DNA from 3 places in the Kitasatospora sp. CM 4170 genome. Region 3 is predicted to be linked to each of the others. Evidence: riboswitches for the same ligand, from Rfam matches in the RefSeq annotation. Region 3 holds a riboswitch; each other region holds the start of a gene.

Region 1 (2,255 bases), 2.2 Mb from region 3:
GTCGAGCCGTTCGAGTGCGGTGCGGTAGATGGTGGCGGCCATCCGGCCGAGCGCCTGGCCGTCCTGGTGGCGGTGGTGGCGCACGCCGACGTCCACCTGGGCCAGGGCGTCCAGACCGGCGGTCTCCAGTGCGTCGACCAGCAGCCCGAGCTCGACGCCGTAGCCGGTGGGGAAGGGCAGCCGTTCGAGCAGTGAGCGGCGGGCCGCGTACTCGCCGCCGAGCGGCTGGACGAAACCGGCGAGTTCCGGCCAGTGCAGGTTCAGCAGGGGGCGGGCGACCAGTTCGGTGACCCGGCCGCCGCCGGACGGGACCACCGCGGCGTCGCCCGCGGCGGAGTCGCTCGGCGTCACTTCGAGCGGCCGGTCGTACATGGCCTTGACCAGCTGGATGCCGGGGTCGGTGAGCAGCGGCCCGACGATGCCGGAGACGAAGGCCGGGTCGAACTCGCGCAGGTCGGCGTCGATGAAGCAGACGATCTCGCCGCGGGTGACCAGCAGCGAGCGCCAGAGCACCTCGCCCTTGCCGGGGGCGGCGGGCAGCCGGGGGAGGATCTCGTCCCGGTGGACCACCCGGGCGCCGGCCGCGGCGGCCACGGCGGCGGTGCCGTCGGCGGAGCCGGAGTCGACCACGACGAGCTCGTCGACCAGCGGCAGGCGCTCCATCAGCTCCCGGCGGACCGTCCGGACGATGTCGCCGACCGTGGCCTCCTCGTCGAGTGCGGGCAGGACGACGCTGACGCTGCCCGCGCGGCCGGCGGCCCGCTTGGCCTCCAGCAGGGTGCGCACCGGACGGTCGGCCGCGCTCCACGAGCGGCGGCGCAGCCAGGACGCCGCCTGCGGGACGAGCTCGGGTGTCGGGTCGGCGGGCACGGGTCTCTCCTCGGCGGGATCGGGTGGAGCTGATCGGGGTGGAAGGGGCGGGTGGAACGGGCCATCTCGCGTGGCGGACGGTCCCGTTCAAGCTTCACGCCTTCGGATACAGTCTTCGTACAGCGGTCGGACCTTCGCACGCCGGGGTCGCCGCTGAGCACGACCGACAACTTCACAGAGCTCATCCAGAGGGACTGAGGGAACGGCCCGTTGACGTCCCGGCAACCTTCTCGCGCGGCTGTCGTCACAGGCCCCGGCGGGACAGGTGCCAATTCCGGCCTGTGGCGCGACCGCGCCGCGGGGAAGATGAGGAGAGAGGCCTCCGCCACCATGGCTATCGACACAGCCGCACCCGTCAGCACCGTTGATCTCGGCCCCGCCGCCGCGCTGTCCTGTCGCGAGTGCGGCACCCGCTTCCCGCTCGGCCCCAGCTTCGCCTGCCTGGAGTGCTTCGGGCCGCTGGAGATCGCGTACGACTTCGGGAGCGAGGGCGCCGAGGCGCTGCGCAAGCGGATCGAGTCCGGCCCGGCGTCGATCTGGCGCTACGCCCCGCTGCTGCCGGTGCCGGCCGACGTCGCCACCAAGCCGAACCTGAACCCGGGCTGGACCCCGCTGGTCAAGGCGGACAACCTGGGCCGCGAGCTCGGCTTCACCGCGCAGCTGCACATCAAGGACGACTCCGGCAACCCGACCCACTCCTTCAAGGACCGCGTGGTCGCCTGCGCGATCGAGGCGGCGCGGGCGTTCGGCTTCACCACGCTCTCCTGCTCCTCGACCGGCAACCTGGCCGGCGCGGTGGGCGCCGCGGCCGCCCGGGCCGGCTTCAAGTCCTGCGTGTTCATCCCGCACGACCTGGAGCAGGGCAAGGTCGTCATGGCCGGTGTCTACGGCGGCGAGCTGGTCGGCATCGAGGGCAACTACGACGACGTGAACCGCTTCTGCTCGGAGCTGATCGGCGACCCGGCCGGCGAGGGCTGGGGCTTCGTCAACGTCAACCTGCGCCCGTACTACGGCGAGGGCTCCAAGACGCTGGCGTACGAGATCTGCGAGCAGCTGGGCTGGCGCCTGCCGGAGCAGATCGTCATCCCGATCGCCTCGGGCTCCCAGCTGACGAAGATCGACAAGGGGCTGCGGGAGCTGGTGAAGCTCGGCCTGGTCGAGGACCGGCCGTACAAGATCTTCGGCGCCCAGGCCGAGGGCTGCTCGCCGGTGTCGGCGGCGTTCAAGGCCGGCCACGACGTGATCCGCCCGGTCAAGCCGGACACCATCGCCAAGTCGCTGGCGATCGGCAACCCGGCCGACGGCCCGTACGTGCTGGACATCGCCCGGCGCACCGGCGGTGCGGTCGAGGACGTGACGGACGTCGAGGTGGTGGCCGCGATCAA
Region 2 (2,255 bases), 4.8 Mb from region 3:
ACCCGTCCCGGGTCTACGGGGCCAGCGCCGGCAACGGCTGCGACCGCTCGGACGTCGCCGAGATCCGCAGTGCCCCCACCACCGCGCAGTACCAGATCAACCTGGCCTGCTCGGGCGCCACCTCCGCCAACATCCCCCGCGCCGCCGGCGGCGGGCAGTCCTACAAGGGCGAGGCCCCGCAGGCCGACCAGCTCGCCCAGGTCGCCCGCAACTACAACGTCAAGCTCGTCTCCCTCTCGATCGGCGGCAACGACCTCGGCTTCGCCGACGTCATCATCTCCTGCGTCCAGGACTACGAGATCTGGAACTCCTACTGCCACGACGACCAGCAGGAGGCCGTCGACTCCCGGATGGACGAGGCCATGGCCGGCGTCGCCAAGTCCATCGACGAGATCCGCGCCGTCATGACCCAGGCGGGCCAGGCCCCCGACAGCTACCGGATCGTCCTCCAGTCGTACCCGTCCCCGATTCCGCGCAGCTCCGAGAACCGCTACCCGGAGAGCGGCTGGAGCCGGACCAGCACCGGCGGCTGCCCGTTCTGGAACCAGGACGCCGACTGGGCCCGGGACCGCCTCGTCCCGCAGATCTCCGACCGGCTCGCGCGCGTCGCCGCGGCCAAGGGCGTGCAGTTCCTCGACCTCCGGGACATGCTCCAGGGACGTGAGGTCTGCTCCACCGCCACCCGTCTGGCCACCCCCAGCAGCCCGCCCACCGCGACCGGGAGCGAGTGGGCCCGCTTCCTCGACTTCGGCACCACGGTCCAGGGCACCATCGAGGAGTCCTTCCACCCCAACTACTACGGCCAGCAGGCCCTCGGGCGCTGCCTGACCCTGCTGGACGCCAAGGGCGGCGGCAACTGGTCCTGCCGCAACACCGCTGGCCGCGACTCCACCGGCATGTACCTCACCGCTCGGTAGCCCGCCCCGCGACGGGCCGCCCCTCCCGGCCCCACCCGGGAGGGGCGGCCATCACCGGTGAGCGGCGACAGGCCCTTTGGCGGGTTGCCCGGGGAATCTTGTATGGTGCTTGGCGAATCATCCAGAGGGGTGGAGGGACCGGCCCTACGAAGCCCCGGCAACTCCCCGGTCGACTCGGCGTCCGAAGTACGCGCCGCGCCGTCCGGGACCAGTGCCAACTCCGGCCTGTCGCCAATGTGGCGCGGGAAAGATGAGGAGACACGGTGCTCTCTGTGCTGTCCTTCGCCCGGGCGCTTCCCGCCCCGGTCCTTCCGCGTACCCGTCTCGTGCCCGGCGCAGGCAATCGGCCGACTTCTCCGGCCTGCACTCGCTGACCACCCCCCCGCTCCCCGCGGGGAGCGTCCGCGAGCGAAGCCCTGCTGCTCGCGGGATCTGAGACGGAGTACCCATCCATGGAGAACACGAGCGGCGTCGGCGTGCTCGACAAGGTCACCTCGATCCTCGGCACCCTGGAGGCCGGTCCCGCCACCCTGGCCGGACTCGTCAACGCCACCGGCCTGGCGCGCCCCACCGCCCACCGGCTCGCCGTCGCACTCGAACAGCACCGACTGGTCACACGGGACTTGCAGGGCCGGTTCATGCTCGGCCCCCGGCTCACAGAGCTCTCGGCGGCCGCCGGTGAGGACCGCCTGCTGGCGGCCGCCGGCCCGGTCCTCACCCACCTGCGCGACGTCACCGGCGAGAGCGCCCAGCTCTACCGCCGACAGGGCGAGATCCGGATCTGCGTGGCCGCCGTCGAGCGCCTTTCCGGTCTGCGTGACACCGTTCCCGTTGGCGTCACCCTCCCCATGAAGGTCGGCTCCGCCGCCCAGATCCTGCTCGCCTGGGAGGAGCCCGAGCGGCTCCACCGCGGCCTGCAGGGCGCCCGCTTCACCGCCACCGCCCTCAGCGGCGTACGGCGGCGCGGCTGGGCCCAGTCCATCGGTGAACGCGAGCTCGGGGTCGCCTCCGTCTCCGCGCCGGTCCGCGGCCCGTCGAACCGGGTCGTGGCCGCGGTCTCGGTCTCCGGCCCGATCGAGCGGCTCACCCGCCACCCCGGCGCCCACCTCTCCCAGGCCGTCGTCGAGGCGGCCGCCCGCCTCACCGAAGCCCTGCGCCAGTCCTGATCGGTTCGCGTCCTCTTCGTGAAGCGGTTCGCCGCCGGCGGTCGGACGGGCTCCGCCGTTGCGCGGCGGAGCCCGTAGAGGGGGAGGCCCGGGTGATGGGGGACGGGCAGTTTGTTTCCTGCGCTGAGTAGGAGTAATCTCGCCCAGTCGCTCGGCAGGGAGCACCGGACAC
Region 3 (2,255 bases):
ACTCGGACGGCGCCACGTCCTCGTCGCCGAGCAGCGTGCGCACCAGCGGGTGCGCACAGAAGAGGCCGTCGCGCACCCCGATGCCGTACTCGGCGGAGAGCGCGGCCGAGAAGTGCGAGCTGTTCCAGCCCTCGACGACGAAGGAGAGGACGCCCACCCGCGCGGAGTCGGCGCCGAACAGGTTCAGCACCTTCACCTGCGGGATCTCCGCCAGGCCCGCCGTGAGCCGGGCGGCCAGCTGTTGCTCGCGGGCCTCCAGCGCGTCCCAGCCGGCCTCGGTGAGCGCCCGGCAGGCCGAGGCGATGGCGTAGGCGCCGATCACGTTCGGCGAGCCGGCCTCGTGCCGGGCCGGGCCGGTGTTCCACTCCACGGCGACCGAGCCGTCGGCCTCCCGGGCGACCGTCCGGGTCGCGCCGCCGCCGGCCAGGTAGGGCTCGGCCGCGTCCAGCCAGTCGGCACGCCCGGCCAGCACCCCGGCACCGAACGGCGCGTAGATCTTGTGGCCGGAGAAGGCGATCCAGTCGACGCCCAGCTCCCGGACCGAGACCCGGTGGTGCGGGGCGAGCTGGGCGGCGTCCAGCACCACCCGGGCGCCGTGCCGGTGGGCGGTCCGGGTCAGCTCGGCGACCGGCCAGAGCTCGCCGGTGACGTTGGAGGCACCGGTGACGCAGAGCAGCTTGGGGCCCTCGGGCGCCGCGGCCAGCGCGGTGTCCAGGGCGGCGACCGCCTCGGCCCGCGAGCGCGGGGCGCGCAGGTAGGTGACGGCCAGACCGGCGTGGGCCCAGGGCAGCAGCGAGGCGTGGTGCTCGGTCTCGAAGGCGAAGACCCGGGTGCCCGCCGGAACGGCGCCGGCCAGCAGGTTGAGCGAGTCGGTGGTGGCCCGGGTGAAGACCACCTGGTCGCCCTCGCGCAGGTCCAGGAACTCCGCGACGGTGCGGCGGCTCTGCTCGAACAGGTCGGTGGAGAGCTGGGAGAGGTAGCCGGCGCCGCGGTGCACGCTGCCGTAGTAGGGGGCGTAGGCGGCGACGTCGTCCCAGACCCGCTGCAGCGCCGGGGAGCTGGCGGCGTAGTCGAGCGCGGCGTACTCGACCTTCTCACCGTCGGCGAGCGGGACCTGCACGTCGCGGCCGAGGACGGCGAGCGGGGCACGGACTGCGGTGGGGAGCAGGGACACGGGTGCACTCCTTCACGGGGTGAGGACCCCGGGGTGCATGTCGCCCGGCGTCCGCGCTTGCCCCGCGGGCGGATCGCCACGGAGCCCGGTCCTCACCCAGGGCACCCCGCCACGGACGGAGGGTTGCCGGACAGCAAGCTGGGGCTTCGCGCTGTCACTCATGACCTGGCCAAGACTCTAGGTCGCGCCCGCCGGGTGGTCAAACAGCGGTCCGCCATCCGGACAGCACGAGGGGCCCGCGGGAACGCCTCCCCGCGGGCCCCAACTGCCTTCTCACGCCTTGCTGGTGGCCTCCGCCCAGCGCTTCAGCAGATCCTGCGCGGCACCGGAGTCGATGGCCCGGGCGGCCCGCGCCATGCCCTCCGCGAGCTGCTCGGCGAGCGGCGCACCGGTGAGGTCCAGCGCCACCAGGGCCGAGGCCGTGTTCAGCAGGACGGCGTCCCGCACCGGCCCGTGCTCGCCCGCCAGCAGCCGGCGGGCCACGTCCGCGTTGTACGCCGGGTCGCCGCCGCGCAGCGCCTCGATGCCGACCGGCTCGATGCCGACCGTCCGCGGGTCGAAGGTGGTCTCGGTGACCTCGCCGTCGCGGACGACCCAGACCCGCGAGGTGGTGGTGATGGTCAGCTCGTCCAGGCCGTCGTCGCCGCGGAAGACCAGCGCGCGGGCGCCGCGCCCGGCCAGCACGCCGGCGATCAGCCCGGCCAGCCGGGTGTCGAAGCAGCCGACCGCGTGCGCGGTCACCCGCGCCGGGTTGGTCAGCGGGCCGAGGATGTTGAACGCGGTCGGGACGCCGAGGTCGCGCCGGGCGGTCGCGGCGTGCCGCATCGAGGGGTGGAAGCGCGCCGCGGAGCAGAAGGTGAGGCCGACCTCCTCGGCCACCTCGGCCACCCGCCGGGCGGACAGGTCGAGGCCGATGCCGAGCTTCTCCAGGACGTCCGAGGAGCCGCTGGCGGAGCTCGCCGCCCGGTTGCCGTGCTTGACCACCTTGGCGCCGGCCGCGGCGGCGACGATCGCGGACATGGTGGAGATGTTCACCGTCTTGGCCCGGTCGCCGCCGGTGCCCACGATGTCCACGGCCGGG

The links. A riboswitch is a leader RNA that binds a small molecule or an ion and turns the genes downstream of it on or off. The one in region 3 is predicted to bind S-adenosylmethionine.
Region 1: linked by a shared signal. The riboswitch ahead of thrC (threonine synthase) and the one ahead of RMN57_RS12010 (aminotransferase class V-fold PLP-dependent enzyme) in region 3 are both predicted to bind S-adenosylmethionine.
Region 2: linked by a shared signal. The riboswitch ahead of RMN57_RS32660 (IclR family transcriptional regulator) and the one ahead of RMN57_RS12010 (aminotransferase class V-fold PLP-dependent enzyme) in region 3 are both predicted to bind S-adenosylmethionine.

The regions. Positions count from the first base shown of each region.
Region 1 is NZ_CP134877.1:5,177,494-5,179,748, forward strand. Features, by position in the region: gene RMN57_RS22155 (glucosyl-3-phosphoglycerate synthase) at 1-870, opposite strand, end outside; SAM riboswitch class I at 1,049-1,183, shown strand; gene thrC (threonine synthase) at 1,201-2,255, shown strand, end outside.
Region 2 is NZ_CP134877.1:7,771,782-7,774,036, forward strand. Features, by position in the region: gene RMN57_RS32655 (GDSL-type esterase/lipase family protein) at 1-917, shown strand, start outside; SAM riboswitch class I at 1,032-1,174, shown strand; gene RMN57_RS32660 (IclR family transcriptional regulator) at 1,370-2,083, shown strand.
Region 3 is NZ_CP134877.1:2,956,950-2,959,204, forward strand. Features, by position in the region: gene RMN57_RS12010 (aminotransferase class V-fold PLP-dependent enzyme) at 1-1,174, opposite strand, end outside; SAM riboswitch class IV at 1,223-1,340, opposite strand; gene trpD (anthranilate phosphoribosyltransferase) at 1,448-2,255, opposite strand, start outside.